4 regions of the Burkholderia sp. BCC1999 genome follow, and region 4 is predicted to be linked to each of the others. Evidence: predicted binding sites of a transcription regulator. Region 4 holds the regulator's gene; each other region holds the start of a gene.
The links. Region 4 encodes LexA, which represses DNA repair genes until DNA is damaged. Its sites were predicted from a motif close to ACTGTATNNNNATACAGT; they were not measured.

Region 1 (5,406 bases), on a different contig from region 4:
ACGCGGTGCCTGCTGGTAGACGTGATCGTCGAGCGTCAGCGTACCGCCGTGCTGTGTCGCGATCTCGCGCACGATCGCGAGCCCGAGGCCGCTGCCGTCGCCTTCGCGGCCGAGGATCCGGTAGAAGCGCTCGACGACGCGCTCGCGTTCGGCGGCCGGGATGCCGGGGCCCGTATCCTCGACTTCGAGATGCACGAACCGCGCCGCCGGGTCGGCATGCACGCGCACGGTGATGCGGCCGCCTTCGGGCGTGTAGCGGATCGCGTTGTCGATCAGGTTGCCGAGCATCTCGCGCAGCATCACCGGATTGCCGTCGACGTCGAGCGGCGCATCGTCCGGCGGCCCTTCGTAGCCGAGATCCATCCGCTTCGCGAGCGCGGCCTGCACCCAGTCGCGCACCGCGCGCCGCGCGAGCGCGGCGATCTCGACCGGCTCGAACATGAGCCCGCTCGCACGGTTTTCGGCGCGCGCGAGCGCCAGCAATTGCGTGACGAGCCGCGCGGCTTGCTCGGAACTCGTCGCGATCTGTTCGAGCGAGCGCTGCACGTCGGGCGGGACCGGGTGGCGCAGCGCGAACTCGGCCTGCGTGCGCAGGCCCGCGAGCGGCGTCTTCATCTGGTGCGCGGCGTCGGCGATGAAGCGCTTCTGCAGCGCCATGTTCTGTTCGAGACGCGCGAGCAGGTCGTTGAACGATGTGACGAGCGGCTCGATCTCGGGCGGCGCGCGCTGCGCCTCGACGGGCGACAGGTCGTCGGGCCGCCGTGCGCGGATGTGCGCCTGCAGCGCGTTGAGCGGCGCGAGCCCGCGCGACAGCCCGAACCAGACGAGCAGGATCGCGAGCGGCAGGATCACGAACTGCGGCAGGATCACGCCCTTGATGATGTCGTTCGCGAGCGCGTTGCGCTTGTCGAGCGTTTCTCCGACCTGCACGAGCACGGGCTGCGTGCCGCTCGATTGCGGCAGCGCGACCGTCGTATACGCGACGCGCACGTCGTTGCCGCGCAGCAGGTCGTCGCGAAACACGACGACGCCCGGCGGCGGGCGGTCCTCGTCGCGCGGCAGCGGCATGTCGGCTTCCCCGGCGACCAGTTCGCCGCGCGTGCCGAGTACCTGGAAGTAAACACTGTCGACGTTGTCCGCGCGCAGGAAGTCGCGCGTCTGTTCTGGCAAGGTCAGCTCGGCCACGCCGTTCACCGGATGAATCTGCCGGGCGAGCACGTACGCGTTGGTTTCGAGCGCACGGTCGAACGGGCTGTTCGCGATCGTCTTCGCGACGAGGTAGGTGACGGCGATGCTCATCGGCCACAGCAGCAACAGCGGCGCGAGCATCCAGTCGAGGATTTCGCCGAACAGCGAGCGCGGGCGCGGTGTCTCGGGCGACTCGGTTTCGTCGGGCGGCGCGAACGGGTTCTCGTAGCGCGCGTCGCGCGCATCGTCGGCGGCCGACGACGGCGCGCCGGTCGGGTGGCGGGAATGGGCCGGCGTGGCCATCGCGGCGACGCCCGGTGTCAGCGCAGCGGCGTGCCGGCCACCGCGGGCTGGGGCGCTGTCGTGTCGGCCGGCGCGGCGGGCGCGACCTTCTCGAGGCAGTAGCCGAGGCCGCGCACGGTCGAGATCCGCACGCCGCTCGGTTCGATCTTCTTGCGCAGCCGGTGCACGTAGACCTCGATCGCGTTGTTGCTGACTTCCTCGCCCCATTCGCACAGGTGATCGACGAGCTGTTCCTTCGACACGAGCCGGCCGATTCGCTGCAGCAGCACTTCGAGCAGGCCGAGTTCGCGCGCGGAGAGATCGAGCACGTGATCGTTCGCATACGCGATGCGGCCGACCTGGTCGAACGCGAGCGAGCCATGGCGCACGACGGTCGGGCCGCCGCCCGCGCCGCGCCGGGTCAGCGCGCGCACGCGCGCCTCGAGCTCGTTGAGTGCGAACGGCTTGGCCATGTAGTCGTCGGCGCCGAGGTCGAGCCCCTTCACGCGTTCGTCGACGCTGTCGGCGGCGGTCAGGATCAGCACGGGGAGGTTGGAATTGCGCGCACGCAGGCGCTTGAGCACCTCGAGCCCGGACATTTTCGGCAGCCCGAGATCGAGGATCAGCAGGTCGAAAGTCTGCATCGACAGCGCGGTGTCGGCATCGACGCCGCTCTTCACGTGATCGACCGCATAGCCCGATTGGCGGAGTGACCGGGTGAGGCCGTCCGCGAGTATGCTGTCATCTTCGGCGATGAGGATTCGCATGTTGCTGACCGATTGCCGGCGGGGCGTTCGCGCCGACGCGGCTGTCTCCGGAGTTATTCGTGTACAACGCCCTGCATTGCGGGCTTGCATAAACTACTGTTTTTTTATACAGTGTCTGCATTCGGCGGCGCTTGAAAGCGGGCGCGCCTTTCACAGACGCTGCTCATCATAGCAAAGGACGATTCATGGAAGATAGCAAGAAGGGCTCCGGGATGACCGCCGAGAAGAGCAAGGCGCTGGCGGCCGCACTCGCGCAGATCGAGAAGCAGTTCGGCAAAGGGTCGATCATGCGCATGGGCGACGGCGAGGCGACCGAGAATATCCAGGTCGTCTCCACGGGCTCGCTGGGTCTTGATATCGCACTGGGCGTCGGCGGCTTGCCGCGTGGCCGGGTCGTCGAGATCTACGGTCCGGAATCGTCGGGTAAAACCACGCTCACGCTGCAGGTCATCGCCGAACTGCAGAAGCTGGGCGGCACCGCAGCGTTCATCGACGCCGAGCACGCGCTCGACGTTCAATATGCAGCGAAGCTCGGCGTGAACGTGCCGGAGCTGCTGATCTCGCAGCCGGACACCGGCGAGCAGGCACTCGAAATCACCGACGCGCTGGTGCGCTCGGGCTCGATCGACATGATCGTCATCGACTCGGTCGCGGCGCTCGTGCCGAAGGCCGAAATCGAAGGTGAGATGGGCGATTCGCTGCCGGGTCTGCAGGCCCGCCTGATGTCGCAGGCGCTGCGCAAGCTGACCGGCACGATCAAGCGTACCAACTGCCTCGTGATCTTCATCAACCAGATCCGGATGAAGATCGGCGTGATGTTTGGCAACCCGGAAACCACGACGGGCGGCAACGCACTGAAGTTCTATTCGTCGGTGCGTCTCGATATCCGCCGGATCGGCTCGATCAAGAAGAACGACGAGGTGATCGGTAACGAAACCCGCGTGAAGGTCGTCAAGAACAAGGTGTCGCCGCCGTTCCGCGAAGCAATCTTCGACATCCTGTATGGCGAAGGCATTTCGCGTCAGGGCGAGATCATCGATCTCGGCGTGCAGGCGAAGATCGTCGACAAGGCGGGCGCCTGGTACAGCTACAACGGCGAGAAGATCGGCCAGGGCAAGGACAACGCGCGTGAATTCCTGCGCGAGAATCCGGAAATCGCGCGCGAGATCGAGAACCGCATCCGCGAATCGCTCGGCGTCGTCAGCATGCCCGATGGCGTAGCCAACGAAGCCGAGGCGCTGGACGAAGAAGAGTGATGGTTGTGCGCCGAGGTCAGGCTGGCAAGCCGGAGGAGAGCGACGCGCCCGAAGCGGCGGGTCGTTCCGGCCGGCGAGCAGGATCCTCGGGCGCCGACCGGCGGGTCGCAGGCAGCCATGCCGCGAACCGCACCGCGACGAGGGCATCCGACGATGCCCTCGTTTCGTTTGAGATTACCGCGCCGGACGATCCGTTCGACAACGACGAATCGTTCGACGCACACGACCGGTCACGCCGTCGCGTGTCCGGTGTCAGCTTCCCCGGTGACCGCGCAGCCGATTCCTCAGCGCCGGCAAGGGAAGACGTCTATACACGCAGCAGTCAGCATCCGCGCCGCACGCGCCGTGCGTCCGGCGCGTCTGCCGGTACTTCATCCAGCGACACGCCGGGCGCCGCCGAACGCAAGTCGTCGAAACCGCCACGTTCATTGAAGGGCCGCGCGCTCGGTTATCTGTCCAGGCGTGAATACAGTCGCGCGGAACTCGCGCGCAAGCTCGCGCCTTACGTCGGCGAAGACGAATCGGTCGAGCCGGTGCTCGATGCGCTGGAGAAGGAAGGCTGGCTGTCCGACGCGCGCTTCGCCGAGAGCCTCGTGCATCGCCGCGCATCGCGTGTCGGCGTCGCGCGCATCGTCAGCGAGCTGAAGCGTCATGCAGTGGGCGACACGCTCGTCGAGGAAGTGAACGCGCAGCTGCGCGAGACCGAATGGGCCCGTGCGCAGGCCGTCTGGCGCAAGAAATTCGGTGCACTGCCGCAAACGCCGGCCGAGCGTGCGAAGCAGGCGCGCTTTCTGGCCGCACGCGGCTTCTCGAGCGCGACCATCGTGAAGTTGCTGAAGGTCGGCGACGATTTCCTGATCGACGACTGACCGGTCCGGTCGCGCGCGTGGCGCGCGATTTTGCTGCAATGCAACCACCTCCGGACAGGCGGGAATACCCGCCGTCGCGTCAAACTGTCTCAAATACCCAATATGCTAAAATCCATGGGTTTTCCTCTTCGGCCTCAACCTCCAGCATGCCGCTATCCGAGCCCGTGCCCCGTCAGTTGCGACATCGACGCGCAATCCGAGCGGAAGCTTACGAGCGCGGCGACGGCTTGTGGGACATCGAAGCCTGCCTGACCGACCACAAGCCGCGCGATGTCGCGCTTGCGTCGGGCATCCGGCCCCAAGGCCTGCCGATCCACGAACTCTGGCTGCGCGTGACTATCGATCGTGAACTCAATGTCGTCGACGCCGAAGCGTCTTCGGAATGGGTGCCCTATCCCGGTCACTGTCAATCCGCCCCTCCTGCCTATCGGGCCCTCATCGGGCTCAATCTCTTCCGCAATTTCCGCCGCAACGCGAACCGGCTGCTCGCCGGCGTCGCAGGCTGCTCCCATCTCACCGAACTGTGCGCCGTGCTGCCGACGGCAGCGATCCAGGCGTTCGCCGGTGACGTGTGGAACGTGCGCGAGGAGGGCGGCGAAGGGCCGGATCACGACGGCGCGCACGCCGAACCGCCTTTCCAGCTCGGCCGCTGCCGTGCGCTGCGGTTCGACGGCGAGGTCGTGCGGCAGTACTACCCGCGGTGGTATGGCCCGCTTCGGCCGGATCTGCCCGGTGATGGCAGCACGAAGGAATGAACGGAAATCATTCGAAGAAGCGTCTTAAGCGACTTTTCATCCAACTCTCAGACTGAAGGGAATCACGCATGAAGATTCACGAGTACCAGGGTAAGGAAATCCTGCGGAAATTCGGAGTCGCGGTACCGCGCGGCAAGCCGGCGTTCTCGGTTGACGAAGCCGTCAAGGTGGCGGAAGAGCTCGGCGGCCCGGTATGGGTCGTGAAGGCTCAGATCCACGCGGGTGGCCGTGGCAAGGGCGGCGGCGTGAAGGTGGCGAAGTCGATCGAGCAGGTCCGCGAATACGCGAA
Region 2 (5,406 bases), on a different contig from region 4:
CCGCCAGACGGGCAAGGTCGTCGCGCGCATCCTGAAGGGTGAGAAGCCGGGCGCGATCGCGTCGGAGACGAGCAGCAACCTCGAGTTGTTCGCGAACACGGGCGCGGCTGCGAAGCAGGGCGTGACGCTGTCGCCGGATCTGCTCAAGGACGCGAAGACGGTCATCAAGTAAGCGGCCCGACCGCCGCGCTTGCGGGTCCGATCCGGGCCTGAACGACACCGCCGGACGGGCGGCTCCCACCCGGGGCCGCCCGTTCGCTTCGCCCGGCCGTACACGTCCGGCCGGGAAGCAACAGGATTTCCCCATCATGTCTCTGTTCTCGTTTCTGGGCGCGCTGGAGATCGGCCTGATCTTCAGTCTCGTCGCCCTCGGGGTGCTGATCTCGTTCCGCATCCTCAACTTCCCCGACCTCACCGTCGACGGCAGCTTTCCGCTCGGCGGCGCCGTCGCCGCAACGCTGATCTCGGCCGGCTACGACCCGTTCACGTCGACGCTGTTCGCCATCGTCGCGGGCGCGGCGGCCGGCTTCATCACCGGCTGGCTGAACGTGCGCCTGAAGATCATGGATCTGCTCGCCAGTATCCTGATGATGATCGCGCTCTATTCGGTGAACCTGCGGATCATGGGCCGGCCGAACGTGCCGCTGATCACCGAGCCGACGCTGTTCACCGTGCTGCAGCCCGACTGGATGCCCGACTACGTGCTGCGCCCGGCGCTGCTCGCGATCGTCGTCGTGGTCGCGAAGCTCGGCCTCGACTGGTTCTTCTCGTCGCAGCTCGGCCTCGCGATGCGCGCGACCGGCGCGAACCCGCGGATGGCGCGTGCGCAAGGCATCGCGACCGGCCGCGCGACGCTCGCCGGGATGGCACTGTCGAACGCGCTCGTCGCGCTCGCAGGCGCACTGTTCGCGCAGACGCAGGGCGGCGCGGACATCTCGATGGGGATCGGCACGATCGTGATCGGGCTGGCCGCCGTGATCATCGGCGAAACGCTGCTGCCCGCGCGCCGGCTCGTGCTGACGACGCTCGCGGTCGTGCTCGGCGCGATCGTCTACCGCTTCTTCATCGCGCTCGCGCTGAACAGCGAATTCATCGGGCTGAAGGCGCAGGACCTGAACCTCGTGACGGCCGCGCTCGTCACGATCGCGCTGGTGCTGCCGGCGACGCGCAAGAAGCTGTTCGCGCGCAAGAACGGAGGGGCATGACATGCTGTCCGCACAAGATCTCAAACTCACGTTCAATCCCGGCACGCCGATCGAGACGCGCGCGCTGCGCGGGCTGTCGCTCGAGATTCCCGACGGCCAGTTCGTCGCGGTGATCGGCTCGAACGGCGCCGGCAAGTCGACCTTCCTCAATGCGGTCAGCGGCGACCAGCCGGTCGATGCGGGGCGTATCGCGATCGATGGCACGGATGTGACGCGCAAGGCCGCGTGGGATCGCGCGCACCTCGTCGCGCGCGTGTTCCAGGATCCGATGGCCGGCACCTGCGAGGCGCTGACGATCGAGGAGAACATGGCGCTCGCGATGGCGCGCGGCGTGCGGCGCGGTTTCCGCGCGGCGCTCGACCGGCCGTCGCGCGAGCTGTTCCGCGACAAGCTGCGGCTCCTGAACCTCGGGCTGGAAAACCGGCTGACCGACCGGATCGGGCTGCTGTCGGGCGGCCAGCGGCAGGCCGTGAGCCTCTTGATGGCGTCGCTGCGGCCGTCGCGGATCCTGCTGCTCGACGAGCACACGGCCGCGCTCGATCCGAAAACGGCCGCGTTCGTGCTGGAGCTGACCGCGCGCATCGTCGCCGAGAGCAAGCTGACGACGATGATGGTCACGCACAGCATGCGGCAGGCGCTCGACTACGGCGACCGCACGGTGATGCTGCACCAGGGGCAGGTCGTGCTCGACGTGTCGGGCGACGCACGCAAGGGCCTCGATGTGCCGGACCTGCTGCAGATGTTCGAGAAGGTGCGCCACGAGCAGCTCGACGACGACGCATTGCTGCTCGGCTGACGGGCAGCCGGCGGGCCGGCGCGGTGCGGGGTGCTGCGTCGTGTCGGTTCGCCGGCGGGTTGGCGTGCCGGCCCGTCGATTCGGGCCGGATGGCGGTGGAGCGCGTTCGGGCGGCACGATCCGGCCACGCCCGCTGCGGTGCGGCGTAACATGACGGCCGCGCCGGCTTCCTCGTCGTTTTTCCTCTGATGAAAACCGGTTTCGCACCGGTGCTGTGCGACGCGAGCACATTGCCATATACTGTATATCCATACAGTTGTGGGTGGCGTCATGCTCGCATCCTCCATTTCTCCCGAATCCCTTCATCCGTCGCTCTGGCGCGGTTCCCAGCTCGCGCGCGGCGGCCCGCGCACGATCGATACCGGCTTCGCACCGCTGTCGGCCGAGTTGCCGGGCGGCGGCTGGCCGGTCGGCGGGCTCGTCGAACTGCTGGCCGCGCAGCCGGGCTGCGGCGAGATGCGGCTGCTCGCGCCCGCGCTGGCCCGCACCGTCAGCGCCCGGCGTCCGCTCGCGCTCGTCGCGCCGCCGCAATCGCCGCATGCAACCGCGCTCGCCAGCCTCGGCGTGCCGGCCGACGCGCTGCTGTGGCTGCGCGCCGGCAGCCGCACCGATGCGTTGTGGGCCGCCGAGCAGGCGCTCAGGACCGGCTGTTGCGGCGCGCTGCTGCTCTGGCAGGACGCGCGGCCCGATGCGCTGCGGCGCCTGCATCTCGCGGCCGCGCGCACGGGCGACACGCTGTTCGTGATGCTGCGGCCGCTATCGGCTGCGCGGCAACCGTCGCCGGCCGTGCTGCGTGTCGCGCTGTATCCGGTGCCGGGCGGCGTGTCGCTCGACATCGTCAAGCGTCGCGGCCCCGCGCGCAGCGAGCCGCTCGTGCTCGACCTGCCGTCGCCCATCGTGGAGAGCCGCTATGCGCGTCTTGCTCGGCATCCATCTGCCGCGCCTGCCGCTCGACGTGTGCGCCCCGCCGCCGTCTGACGACGCGGCGCAAGGCGTAGGCGAAGCAGACGAAGCAGGCTGCGCGGTGCTCGAACAAGGCGTCGTGCTGATTGCCGATGCGCCCGCGCGCCGGCACGGCGTGCGCGCGGGCATGAAGCGCGGCGGCGTGCTCACGCTCGCGCCGCACACGCAGCTCGTCGAACGCGATCCCGCGCGCGAGGCCGATGCGCTGCGCGCGGTCGCGCTCGCGTTGCTGCGCTTTTCGCCGTGCGTCGCGCTCGACGACGAAGCCACGCTGATCGTCGACGTCGGCTCGAGCCTGCGGCTGTTCGGCGGCCTGCCGTCGCTGTGCCGCCAGGTGCGTGCGACGCTCGCGGCGCTCGGTTATGCGGCGCGCCTGTCCGCCGCACCGACCGGGCGCGGCGCGTGGCTGCTTGCGCGTACGTCTGCGCGCGCACGCATCCGCCGCCGCGTTGCCGGCCATGCATCGCTCATCCGCTCGCTCGATCGGCTGCCCTGCGTGCTGCTGCCCGATGCGCGTCCGTATGCGGGCTGGTTCGACGGCCTCGGCTGCCGCACGCTCGCCGATTTGCGCGGTCTGCCGCGCGCGGGGTTGCAGCGCCGCTGCGGCCCCGCGTTGCTGGCCGCGCTCGATCGCGCATACGGCGACGCGGTCGAGCCGCTGGCGTGGATGGCGGTGCCGCCGGTGTTCGACGTGCGGCTCGAATTGCCGGAGCGCGTCGAATACGCGGAAGCCGTGCTGTTCGCCGCGCGACGGCTCGTCGTGCAGCTGTGCGGCTGGCTGGCCGCGCGGCAGCTGTCGCTGGCCGCGATGACGTTCGATCTCGAACACGAGCGCGGCCGCCAGGCCGTGCCGCCGACACCGCTCGAACTCGCGTTCGCCGCACCCGTGCGCGACGAGGCGCATTTCATGCGGCTGCTCGGCGAGCGGCTCGCGCGCGTCGAGTTGCCGGCCGCGGTGATCGCGGTGCGCCTGAAGGCGACGCGCGTCGAATCGGTCGCGCCGCCGGCCGACGATCTCTTCCCGGAGCCGGGCGGTACGCGCGAGACGCGTGCGCGGTTGTTCGAATTACTGGTCGCGCGGCTGGGCGCGGAGAACGTATTGCGTGCGGCCCCGGTTGCCGATCACCGGCCCGAGGCCGCGAACCGCTGGCTGCCGCTCGATGCGCAGGCCGGCAAGCCGGCTGGCGGGCCGCCGGCGGTGCCGCCGAGGCCCGCGTGGCTGCTCGCCGAGCCGCTGCCGCTGTTGATGCGCGGGGACCGGCCGGTATTTCATACGCCGCTCAGGATGATGTCGTCGGTGGAACGGATCGAGGCCGGGTGGTTCGACGGTCAGTTTGCTGCACGCGATTACTGCGTTGCGCAGGACGAGGCCGGGGCGTGCTACTGGGTGTTCAAGGAGCGGGCGGGGAGCGAGTCCGAGCCGCACTGGTTCCTGCACGGCTTGTTCGGGTGAACGAAGATGGTTGCGGAATTCAGCTGGCTGCCCGATTACGCGGAGTTGTTCTGCCGTTCGAACTTTTCGTTCCTGCATGGCGCGTCGCATGCGGAAGAACTGGTCGAGCGTGCGGCGGAACTCGGCTATCGCGGGATCGCGATCACCGACGAATGCTCGCTCGCCGGCGCACCGCGCATGCACGTCGCGGCGAAAGCGAAAGGGCTGCCGCTCGTCATCGGTTCGTACTTCGACGTCACGCCGGATGAAGTCGCGCCCGGCCACGATCCGGGCCCCGGTGCGTTCGGGCTCGTGTTGCTTGCGCAGAATCGCGAGGGGTACGGCAATCTTTCCGAGCTGATTTCGTGGCGGCGGATGGAAGCGCCGAAGGGGACCTACACGCTGACGTCGCGGATGCTGTCGGCGCCGCCTGCGAAGTTCGCACACTTGCGCGGCATGCCCGATTGCTTCGCGATTCTCGTGCCCGCGTACCCGGTGCGGGCCGACGTGCTCGATGCACAGGTTGCGTGGTTTCGCACGACGTTCGGCGAACGTGCGCGGCTCGGGCTCGTGCAGTTGCAGCGCGCGCTGGATGGCGCGCAGCGCGAGGAGATTCGTGCGGCCGGTGAGCGGCGGGGCGTACGTATCGTCGCGCTGGGCGACGTGACGATGCACCGGCGCTCGTGCAAGGAACTGCAGGACGTGATGACGGCGATCCGCGTCGGGATGCCGGTTTCGGAGTGCGGCTATGCACTGGCGCCGAATGCGGAACAGCATTTGCGTTCGCGGCAGCGAATCGGGCAGTTGTATTCGGCGGACGAGATCGCGCAGACGTGCGCGATTCTCGATGCGTGCGATTTCAAACTCAGCTCGCTTCGCTACGAGTATCCCGACGAGATCGTGCCGAAGGGGCTCACGCCGACGAGCTATCTGGAACAGGAAACCCGGGCAGGGGCGGCTGGGCGCTATCCGCAGGGTATTCCGGAGAAAGTCGAGAAGCAGATCCGCTA
Region 3 (5,406 bases), on a different contig from region 4:
GAGCAACTGCTTCGCGTCGCGAAACCGTGCTTCGTCGAGCAACTGCCGATAGCTCGCCCCGGCTTCTTCGAGCCGGCGCCGCAGCGTGCGGGTCGACACGAGCAGCGCATCGGCGAGCGTGTCCGGCCCGGGGTAATCGCCTGCAGCGCGCGCCAGCTCCGCGCGCACACGTTCGACGAGATCACCTTCCTCCTGACGCACCTGCGCATACTCGCGCTCGACCTGCACGAGTGCCTGCCGGTGCGCGACTTCATCGGCGAGCGGCAGCGGCCAGTCGAGCACGTCGCGCGCGATCCACAGCGCGTTGGCCGCGCAGCCGAATTCCACCGGCGGCAACTCGTCGCGATAGCGTGCGAAATACGCAGGCTCCGGCCACGCGAACCGCAGCTCGATCGGCGGCGACGCGCGCCCGGACCATTGCGAGATGTTCTGCGCGAGCCCCGTCAGCACGAACTCGAACATCACGTGATGCTGCAGCACGGGGCTGGCCTGCACGCCGTGCAGTCCGAGCGTCGCGCCGCGTTCGTCTTCCGCATAGGTCAGCCGGTACTGGCGATTGCGCATCCGGAAGTAGCGTTGCGTGACGGACAGCGCGTCGCGGATGTCCCGCGCGGTCAGCGTCGCATAGCCGAGAAAGCCGTGCACGGTCGGCTTCAGCAGCAGCCCGAACGCGAGCCCGATGCCAGGATCGCCGCCGATCTCGATCGCATTGAGTACGAGCCGCCCCCATTGCGACGGCGCGACGCGCGCGTCCGGTTCGGCCAGTACCGCGTCGCGCAGGCCGGTGCCGGCACGCACGGCGGCCAGGTCGACGCCGCGGGCGGCCAGCGCCTGCAGCAGCAGGCGCGTATAGGCAACCGGAATCGTCGGCCGGCGCAGCCCGAGGCGGTCCTTGGCGAGTGGCGAAGTCATGTCGTTTTGGCCGGAAATGACAAGCATTATGGCTGTTTGCCCCCTCACGCTCAAGGCGGCGCGCGCCTACGATGGCAGGCATCGCTTATGGGCTCGACCATCATGAAAACCACCTTTCCCCACCTGCTCGCGCCGCTCGACCTGGGTTTCACGACGCTGAAGAACCGCGTGCTGATGGGCTCGATGCATACGGGCCTCGAAGACAGCCGCAAGACGCTGCCGCGGCTTGCCGAATATTTTGCCGAACGCGCGCGCGGCGGTGTCGGCCTGATCGTCACGGGCGGCTTCGCGCCGAACGTGGCCGGCTGGACCAAGCCGTTCGGCGGCACGCTGATGACGTCGGCCGCCGCGCGGCGGCATCGCGAGATCACCGACGCCGTGCATGCGGAAGACGGCAAGATCGCGCTGCAGATCCTGCATACGGGCCGCTACGGGTACCACCCGTTCGCGGTCGCGCCGTCGAAGATCAAGTCGCCGATCTCGCCGTTCGCGCCGCATGAGTTGAGCGCGCGCGGCGTCGAGCGGCAGATTCGCGCGTTCGTGCGGTGCGCGAAGCTCGCGCGCGAAGCCGGTTACGACGGCGTCGAGATCATGGGCTCCGAGGGCTACCTGATCAACCAGTTCATCTCGATGCATACGAACAAGCGCACCGACCAGTGGGGCGGATCGTACGAGAACCGCATCCGCCTGCCGATCGAGATCATCGAGCGCACGCGCGAAGCGGTCGGCCGCGATTTCATCCTGATCTACCGGCTGTCGATGCTCGACCTGATTCCCGACGGTAGTGACTGGAGCGAAACCGTGCAGCTCGCGAAAGCCGTCGAGCGCGCGGGTGCGACGATCATCAACACGGGGATCGGCTGGCACGAGGCGCGTGTGCCGACGATCGCGACATCGGTGCCGCGCGGCGCGTTCGCGTGGGTGACGAAGAAGATGAAGGGCGAGGTCGGCATTCCGCTCGTGACGACCAACCGGATCAACCGGCCGGAAGTGGCCGAGCAGATCCTCGCGGACGGCTGCGCGGACATGGTGTCGATGGCGCGCCCGCTGCTCGCCGATGCCGAATTCGTCGTCAAGGCCGCGCAAGGCCGCGCCGATGAAATCAACACCTGTATCGGCTGCAACCAGGCGTGTCTCGATCACGCGTTCAAGAACAAGGTCGCGTCGTGCCTGCTGAATCCGCGCGCGTGCCACGAGACGGAGCTGAAATACACGCCCGCGCAGCAGCCGAAGCGTATCGCGGTGGTCGGTGCGGGGCCGGCCGGGCTCGCCTGCTCGACCGTGCTCGCGCAGCGCGGCCACCACGTCGACCTGTTCGACGGTGCGTCGGAGATCGGCGGCCAGTTCAACATGGCCAAGCAGGTGCCGGGCAAGGAAGAGTTTCAAGAAGCGCTGAGCTACTTCGGCCGCCAGGTCGAGCTGACCGGCGTGAACCTGCACCTGAACCGCCGCGTCGATGCGAGCGACCTGATCGCGGGCGGCTACGACGAGATCGTGCTCGCAACGGGCGTCGCGCCGCGCGACCCGAAGATTCCGGGGCAGGACGGGCCGAACGTGCTCAGCTATATCGACGTGCTTGCGGGCAAGCGGCCGGTCGGCCGGCGCGTCGCGGTGGTCGGCGCGGGCGGGATCGGCTTCGATGTCGCCGAATATCTGGTGCAGGACGGCGAATCGCCGGCGCTCGATCTCGAAGAGTGGAAGGCCGAGTGGGGCGTGACCGACCCGGCCGCGACGCGCGGCGGCGTGACGCGTGCACAGGTGTCGGCCCCGGCGCGCGAGGTGACGCTGCTGCAGCGCAAGGCTGCACCGCTCGGCAAGGGGCTCGGCAAGACGACCGGCTGGATTCACCGCGCGACGCTGAAGATGAAGCAGGTGAAGATGATCGGCGGCGTGAACTACGAGCTGATCGACGCGCGCGGGCTGCACGTGTCGTACGGCGAGCAGCGCACCGATCACGAGCTGATCGAAGCCGACACGATCGTGCTCTGCACGGGGCAGGAACCGCAGCGCGCGCTGCTCGCGCCGCTGCAGGCGGCCGGGCGTTCGGTGCACCTGATCGGCGGTGCCGAACTGGCCGCCGAACTCGACGCGAAGCGCGCGATCGATCAGGGCGCGCGCCTCGCGGCGCGGCTGTAGCGGTACGGCGCGCGAGGCGCCGCCGTCACTCCATCTCGACGCGTTGCGTCTCGCGCTCTTCCGCTTCCAGCATCGCCTTGACGATCAGATAGACGGCGGGCAAATCGTCGTCGTCGCGCTTCCAGTCGACGGATTCCTCGACGTCCGCGGCGACCATCCGGCTGTCGCGCAGCCGGATGAAGGCGTCGACGACCATCGGATCGTTGCGGTTCAGGAAGCCGGAGTTCGAGAACGCCAGCTCCTCGACATTCAGCAGCGCCTGCCAGCTCATCGTGCGGACGGCGGCCGGATGGCTGCGGCGCCGCAAGCCGAGCGCCCGCTGCGCGGGGCCGCCGACGACACGCTGAAGATCGACGACCGCCTGCCGCGCGGCGCGCTCGAAGTGGACGGGGTTGAAGCCGGGTTGCTCGGGATCGAATGCGGATGACTGGAACATGGTCGCCTCACTAAAGACCGTCTCGGGGACGGAATTCGGGTCAAATGACGCAGAAACACTGTAAATATATACAGTGATTGGCGCACTTTCAAGCCCCCGATGACAGCAGATGGCAGCCGTCCGGCAACCGGGCCGTTTCAGACCGCTGCTGCGATGGTCTCCCGCAGCCACCGATGCGCCGGATCGCGATGCACGCGTTCATGCCACAGCATCGACATTTCATAGCCGGGCACCTCGACCGGTGCGTCCACCACGCGCAGCGCGGGCACGTCGCGCACCAGCCGCTCGGGCAGCATCGCGACGAGATCGGTGCTCGCGACAGCCGACATCACGAACAGGAAATGCGGCACCGACAGCACGACGCGCCGCGCCGCGCCGACTTTCGCGAGCGCTTCGTCCGTCACGCCGAAGAAGCCGCCGCCGTCGGGCGACACGATCACGTGTTCGAGCGTGCCGAACTGCGCGAGCGTCGGGCGCCGCTTCAGCTTCGGATGTCCGGCGCGGCCGATGAGCACGTAACGTTCGACGAACAGCGGCAGGCGCCGCATGCCCGCTGGCGACCCTTCCGTCGTGTGGAACGCCAGGTCGATGCCGTTCCGTTCGGCATCCTGCTCGATGCGCGGCGGCACGAGCTCGACGACGGCCAGCCGCGTGCCGGGCGCGGCCGAGCGCAGCATGTGCAGCGCGGGCAGCACGATCGTCGATTCGCCGTAGTCGGTCGCGGCCACGCGCCACGTGTTCGTCGCGGTCGCCGGATCGAACGGGGTGGCCGGAACCACCGCGCGTTCGACGGCTTCCAGCGCGTCCCGCAACGGCTCGCGCAGCGCTTCCGCACGCGCGGTCGGCCGCATTCCGCGCGGCCCCGGCAGCAGCAGCGGATCGCCGAACACGTCGCGCAGTTTCTGCAACTGCACGCTGACCGACGGCTGCGACATGTTCAGCTTCTCGGCCGCGCGCGTGACGTTGTGCTCGGCGAGCAGCACGTCCAGCGTGACGAGCAGGTTCAGGTCGAGTCGTCTGAGATTGTTCATGGCTATACCTGGAATATCAGGAATTCATTTCAAATATACCTTCGGCGGCGGCATCCTGCAGTCATTCAATCAACGGAGTGACGAACATGAATGTGCTGATCGTTTATGCCCATCCCGAACCGCGTTCGCTGAACGGCGCGCTGCGCGACTTTGCCGTCGAGCATCTCGAAGCGGCGGGCCACAGCGTGCAGGTGACGGACCTGTATGCGATGAACTGGAAGGCGGCGTTCGACGCGAACGACGTGACCGGTCGCGCGCCCGACGCGCGATTCGATCCGTCGCTGGACTCGAAGCATGCGTTCGCAACGGGCACGCAAAGCGAAGACATCGCGCGCGAGCAGGACAAGCTGAAGTGGGCCGATGCGGTGATCCTGCAGTTTCCGCTGTGGTGGTTCTCGATGCCGGCGATCATGAAGGGCTGGGTCGAGCGGGTGTATGCGTACGGGTTTGCGTATGGCGTCGGCGAGCATTCCGATACGCACTGGGGCGATCGCTACGGTGAAGGCTCGTTTGCCGGCAAGCGGGCGATGGTGATCGTCACGACGGGCGGGTGGGAATCGCACTACAGCCCGCGCGGCATCAACGGGCCGATCGACGACATACTGTTCCCGATCCAGCACGGCGTGCTGTATTACCCGGGGTTCGACGTGCTGCCGCCGTTCGTGATCTACCGCACGGGCAAGATGAACGACGCGCGCTTCGAGGAAACGCGTGCGGCGCTTGGCCGGCGTCTCGACGATCTGTGGACCGAGCAGCCGATTCCGTTCCGTCGGCAGAACGCAGGTGATTACACGATCCCGGCGCTGACGCTGAAGGACGGGATCGCGCCGGGGAAGGTCGGGTTTGCGGCGCATCTGGCGCATGAGTATTGATCGCGGGTCGCGCGGGCAT
Region 4 (5,406 bases):
AGCATTCGCCGGCCTGCACGTTGAAGGACAGGTCGTTGACGACGAGCTTGTCGCCATAGCGCTTTTCGACGTTGCGGAAATCGATCGGTGCGACGGACATGGGCATGTTGTCGTTGTAAGCGGGCGCGCCTGGCGGCCCGATGCGTGGCCGGTTGGCGAACGGATCGCGCGATTGCTTGTCACACGGGCATGACCGAAGCGCGCGACGCCGGCGTGTTGATGGCCCGCTGGAGTACGGACGGGCCATTCTAGTGCATCGGCTGCGTCTCTTCAGGGCATGCCTGCACGGTGCGATGCATGCACGCACCGATCGTGCACTGCATCATCGCGCACGCGCCGAGCGGGGCGAATCAGCGTTTTCCATCCCTTGCGTCCTGAATTGCGGCGCACCATGATGAATGCGTAGGCTCGTTGTCGCGATAGGGAGGTTTCATGGCTAGCTACAACAAGATTTTGCTGTGTTACGACGGCACGCTCGAAGGGCGCAAGGCACTGCGCTGCGGTGCCAATCTCGCAATGGACCTGAAGGCCGAAACGCACTTGCTGTCGGTCGTCGACATGCGTTCGAGCATTGCGCAAAGCGCGGGTCTGCTGACCGATGTCGCGTGCGGACGGTTCGAGGAAACCGCGCGTGAAATCCTGCAGGAAGGCGTGAACTGGCTGCGTGAGCGCGGTGTGCAGGCCGAGGGCCATTTCGCATTTGGCTATCCGATCGACGAAATCGCGAATCTCGCGACGGAACTGAAGGTTGACCTCGTCGTCGTCGGCCACCGCTGCCGCAGCGGGCTGTCGAGATGGTGGATGGGGTCGGGCAATACGCAACTGCTCGATCGCGTGAACTGCAGCATCCTGGTGGCGTGTTCGTCGGCACAGGAGCAGAAGGAAGAAATCGCCCGCGAGCGGGAAGCCGCGACGGCGAACGGCAAATGATCGAATGATTCGATGACGGCCCGACCGGCGATGCGCGCAGGTCAGGCGCCGTGCCGCATCAGCGGCACGGGTACCGCGCGGCCTGCTACGCGTGCAGGTCGATCGCGGACAATTTCCACGAGAACAGCCCGAAGCGGTGAAATACCGCCGCGTAGCGCGTGCCGTCGGCACTGCGCTGGTACGTCACGACGAATTCGTCGATATTCCGGTAGCCCGCGCTGGTTTGCTGCTGATGCGGCGCATGCGTTGCATCGTTCGCACCGGCCGGTGTGGCAGAGGTGGGTGCCGGCGATGACGCAGCCGCCGCGTCGTTGCCCGGAGCGGCGGTGCTTGCCGGTGCCGGATTGGCCTGCGGTGTGGCCGGCGTGTTTGCCGGTGCATTGCCTTGCGGCTGATTCGACCAGTCGGGCGGGCGCTCTCCCGGATTGCCGCGTGGCGGCAACCCACTCATCAGCGCGGCCACACCCTCCGGTGTTGCGTACGCATCGACCAGCGGGCCGACCAGTGCGGACCCGATCAGCGCGCCGATGACTGCGAACGGATTGTTCTTCTTCACCGCGTCGATCCGGCGCATCAACTCTTCCGTGACCTGCTGCTTCAGGCTGATGCGCAGCGACGGGAAATCGACATATTCGCTGATGGCCTGCGCATCGCGCGCGTCGATCGCCGATTTCAGGCGACCGAGCGCGACATACGGTGACGCGTACGCATAGCCGATCGCCGCCACGACGGCGACGGCCAGCACGATGATCAGCAGGGGCTTGAGCCGCCGTGCGCGGCCCGAAGATCCAGTCACGTTGCCTCCGGTGCGGGGATGTTCCGCAATCAGAGACCGCCAGGCGTAGCCGATCGTTCCTCTGCGATGCAGCGGTCGATCATCCGGCATACAGCATCGATCGTACCGACCATGATCAGGCGCGAACGGCCGTGATAGACGCGCACCGGCGCGCGGCGCGCGGGTTCCGCGTGATTCAGGCCGGCGTTCAGCGATACCCGCGCGAACGCGGGGAGCGCCGACGGCAGCAGGGACGCCTGCCGATCGACTGCGACTTCTTCTTGCACGGGCGCGGCCGCGGAGAGCGGTGCGCAGGGCGTCCGGCCGCGCAGATGACGCAGGCGACCGAATTGACGGAAAGGCAGCAGGCGGGCAAGGCGTTCCATGATGTTCTCCTCAGCGAGACGGAATGTCAGAGTTCGCCCGAGCGGATCAGCCCGACGGCGATGCCTTCCAGCGCGAATTCCGCGCTGCCGGCCTTGACGAAGATGTTTTCGTAATCCGGGTTCTCCGCGATCAGCTCGAGACCGCCCGGCCGGCGCATCAGGCGCTTGACCGTGACGTCGTCGCCGAGACGCGCGACGATGATCTGGCCGTCCTTCGCTTCCGTGCGCTTCTGCACGGCGAGGAGGTCGCCGTCGAGAATGCCGGCGTCGCGCATCGACAGGCCGCGCACCTTCAACAGGTAGTCGGGCTTGCTCGTGAACAGCGCGGGATCGCACGCGTAGTGCTGCGAGATGTGCTCCTGCGCAAGGATCGGGCTACCGGCTGCGACGCGGCCGACGAGCGGCAGCGACAACTGCATCAGGCCGGCGTGCGGCAGCGTGAACTGGTGCGGGGCATCGTCGATGCCGAGCAGGCGGATGCCGCGCGACGCGCCGGCAGCCAGCTCGATCACGCCCTTGCGTGCCAGCGCACGCAGGTGCTCCTCGGCCGCATTCGGCGAGCTGAAGCCCAGTTCGGCCGCGATCTCGGCGCGGGTGGGCGGGAATCCGGAGCGCTCGATCGCGCGACGGATCAAGTCGAACACTTGCTGCTGACGGGCGGTGAGTTTGGTCATGGCTCAACTGTATGGATAGACAGTGAGCTGTATTTTTATACAGTATTTCGGGAATTTCAAGTGTTACTTGAGGTTCGACGCGATCACGCCGGTTCCGGCGTGATTTCGCGACGTCCGGACGGCGGTTTATCTGCCGCAACCGTCCATCCCGTCTGCGTTAGCACTTTTGAGTATTAAAAAATGAAGAACGATTATTTTTAATCATGTAACCCGTTCGTTAGACTGGCCCGACATCGCAATACCGACAACACTGGAGAACCAAGGATGGCGAAGCGCAATACGGGGCTGGTGGGCGGAGTGGGCCGCCTGATCGCAACACTCGCGCTGGGCGCGGCGGCGGCGCTGGGCGTCGCGACGCATGCCCAGGCCGATACGACGTTCCTGAACGTGTCGTACGACCCGACGCGCGAGCTGTATCAGGACTTCAACCAGGCGTTCGGCAAGGAGTGGAAGGCGAAGACGGGCGAGACCGTCAACTTCAAGCAGTCGCACGGCGGGTCCGGCGCGCAGGCGCGCTCGGTGCTCGACGGCCTGCAGGCCGACGTCGTCACGCTGGCACTCGCGTACGACATCGACGCGCTCGCGAACAAGGGGCTCGTGAACAAGGACTGGCAGAAGCGCCTGCCCGACAACGCGTCGCCGTACACGTCGACGATCGTGTTCCTGGTGCGCAAGGGCAATCCGAAGGGGATCAAGGACTGGGACGACCTGACCAAGCCGGGCATCTCGATCGTCACGCCGAATCCGAAGACCTCGGGCGGCGCACGCTGGAACTACCTGGCCGCATGGGCGTACGCCGTGCACAAGCCGGGCGGCAACGAGCAGACGGCCAAGGAATTCGTCACGAAGCTCTACAAGAACGCAGGCGTGCTGGATTCGGGCGCGCGAGGCGCGACGACGAGCTTCGTGCAGCGCGGGATCGGCGACGTGCTGATCGCATGGGAAAACGAGGCATTCCTGTCGGTGAAGGAATTCGGCACCGACAAGTTCGAGATCGTCGTGCCGTCGGTGAGCATCCTGGCCGAGCCGCCCGTCGCGGTCGTCGACAAGGTGGTCGACAAGAAGGGCACGCGCAAGCTGGCCGACGCGTACCTGAATTTCCTGTACAGCCCGCAGGGCCAGGAGATCGCGGCGCGCAACTACTACCGGCCGCGTTCGAAGAACGTGCCGGCGGAACTGACGAAGCAGTTCCCGAAGCTGAAGCTGTACACGGTCGACGACACGTTCGGCGGCTGGACGAATGCGCAGAAGACGCATTTTGCGGACGGCGGCGTGTTCGACTCGATCTACAAGCCGCAGTAAAGCCATAACGACAGCGGCGCGCCATGCAGCGCGCCGCATCCCTGACGGCCCGCCGGCGCGATTCACTGCGCCGGCGTTTGCGTCGGACCCATGAGCAGCATCGACCCAGCAAGAGCATCCGATGACGACGTACACCTTTCGCAAGCCGAGCGCGCTGCCCGGTTTCGGCGTGACACTCGGCATCACGGTGGCCTATTTGAGCCTCGTGGTGCTGATCCCGCTCGCCGCCACGTTCCTGAAGACCGCGACGCTGTCGTGGGACCAGTTCGTCACCGCCGTCACGTCGCCGCGCGTGCTCGCGTCGTACCGGCTGACGTTCACGTCCGCACTTGGCGGCGCGCTGATCAACGCCGTGTTCGGCTTTCTCGTCGCGTGGGTGCTCGTGCGCTACACGTTCCCGTTCAAGCGCCTCGTCGATGCGATCGTCGACCTGCCGTTCGCGCTGCCGACGTCGGTCGCCGGCATCTCGCTCGCGGCCGTCTACGCGACCAACGGCTGGGTCGGCCAGTATCTCGCGCCGCTCGGCATCAAGATCGCGTTCACGCCGGCCGGCGTGCTGGTCGCGCTGACCTTCATCGGGCTGCCGTTCGTCGTGCGCACCGTGCAGCCGGTGCTGGAGGATTTCGAGCGCGAGCAGGAAGAAGCGGCCGCATGCCTCGGCGCATCGCGCTGGCTGACGTTCCGCCGCGTCGTGCTGCCGGCCGTGCTGCCGGCGCTCCTCACCGGCTTCGCGCTCGCGTTCGCGCGTGCGCTCGGCGAATACGGGTCGGTGATCTTCATCGCCGGCAACGTGCCGATGAAATCCGAGATCACGTCGCTGCTGATCATCACGAAGCTCGAGCAGTACGACTACGCGGGCGCGACCGCGCTGGCGGTCGTGATGCTGGTCGTGTCGTTCCTGATGCTGCTGCTGATCAATACGCTGCAGTGGTATCTGCAGCGTCGCACGAGCAAGGGCGCCAGCGGCCCCGCGCCCGCCGCCGTCACCGCCGTCGCAGCAGGAGGCCAGCAATGAGCCAGGAGGCCACCGTCGTGCTGAAAACCCAGTCGCCGGCCGTGCGCGCCACGAAACGGCTCGACCCCGTCAGCGAGTCGCGCGTCGTGCGCTGGCTGCTCACGGGCATCGCGATGGCGTTCCTCGCGTTCTTCCTCGTCGTGCCGCTTGCCGCGGTGTTCGTCGAGGCGCTGCGCAAGGGCGTCGGCTTCTATCTCGAATCGCTGGCCGATCCCGATGCGTGGTCGGCGATCAAGCTGACGCTGACCGTCGCCGTGATCGCCGTGCCGCTGAACCTGGTGTTCGGCGTGTGTGCGTCGTGGGCGATCGCGAAGTTCGAATTCC

Region 1: a site for LexA is predicted at 2,333-2,350, ahead of recA (recombinase RecA). Genes of this name have one in related genera too.
Region 2: a site for LexA is predicted at 2,241-2,258, ahead of imuA (translesion DNA synthesis-associated protein ImuA). Genes of this name have one in related genera too.
Region 3: a site for LexA is predicted at 3,542-3,559, ahead of U5809_RS10720 (DUF2471 family protein). Genes of this name have one in related genera too.

What each region holds. Positions count from the first base shown of each region.
Region 1 covers NZ_CAJPHP010000016.1:131,870-137,275, forward strand. Annotated here, with positions in the region: gene U5809_RS23335 (sensor histidine kinase) at 1-1,491, opposite strand, end outside; gene U5809_RS23340 (response regulator transcription factor) at 1,509-2,237, opposite strand; gene recA (recombinase RecA) at 2,423-3,493, shown strand; gene recX (recombination regulator RecX) at 3,493-4,362, shown strand; gene U5809_RS23355 (DUF2889 domain-containing protein) at 4,509-5,117, shown strand; gene sucC (ADP-forming succinate--CoA ligase subunit beta) at 5,186-5,406, shown strand, end outside.
Region 2 covers NZ_CAJPHP010000024.1:59,789-65,194, reverse strand. Annotated here, with positions in the region: gene U5809_RS28385 (ABC transporter substrate-binding protein) at 1-172, shown strand, start outside; gene U5809_RS28380 (ABC transporter permease) at 309-1,205, shown strand; gene U5809_RS28375 (ABC transporter ATP-binding protein) at 1,207-2,001, shown strand; gene imuA (translesion DNA synthesis-associated protein ImuA) at 2,272-2,979, shown strand; gene U5809_RS28365 (DNA polymerase Y family protein) at 2,912-4,417, shown strand; gene U5809_RS28360 (error-prone DNA polymerase) at 4,424-5,406, shown strand, end outside.
Region 3 covers NZ_CAJPHP010000006.1:190,191-195,596, forward strand. Annotated here, with positions in the region: gene U5809_RS10710 (AraC family transcriptional regulator) at 1-939, opposite strand, end outside; gene U5809_RS10715 (NADPH-dependent 2,4-dienoyl-CoA reductase) at 1,015-3,048, shown strand; gene U5809_RS10720 (DUF2471 family protein) at 3,074-3,484, opposite strand; gene U5809_RS10725 (LysR family transcriptional regulator) at 3,622-4,515, opposite strand; gene U5809_RS10730 (NAD(P)H-dependent oxidoreductase) at 4,602-5,387, shown strand.
Region 4 covers NZ_CAJPHP010000012.1:123,264-128,669, reverse strand. Annotated here, with positions in the region: gene nodI (nodulation factor ABC transporter ATP-binding protein NodI) at 1-100, opposite strand, end outside; gene U5809_RS19075 (universal stress protein) at 433-930, shown strand; gene U5809_RS19070 (DUF2939 domain-containing protein) at 1,016-1,726, opposite strand; gene U5809_RS19065 (hypothetical protein) at 1,756-2,091, opposite strand; gene lexA (transcriptional repressor LexA) at 2,118-2,765, opposite strand; gene U5809_RS19050 (sulfate ABC transporter substrate-binding protein) at 3,030-4,067, shown strand; gene cysT (sulfate ABC transporter permease subunit CysT) at 4,189-5,082, shown strand; gene cysW (sulfate ABC transporter permease subunit CysW) at 5,079-5,406, shown strand, end outside.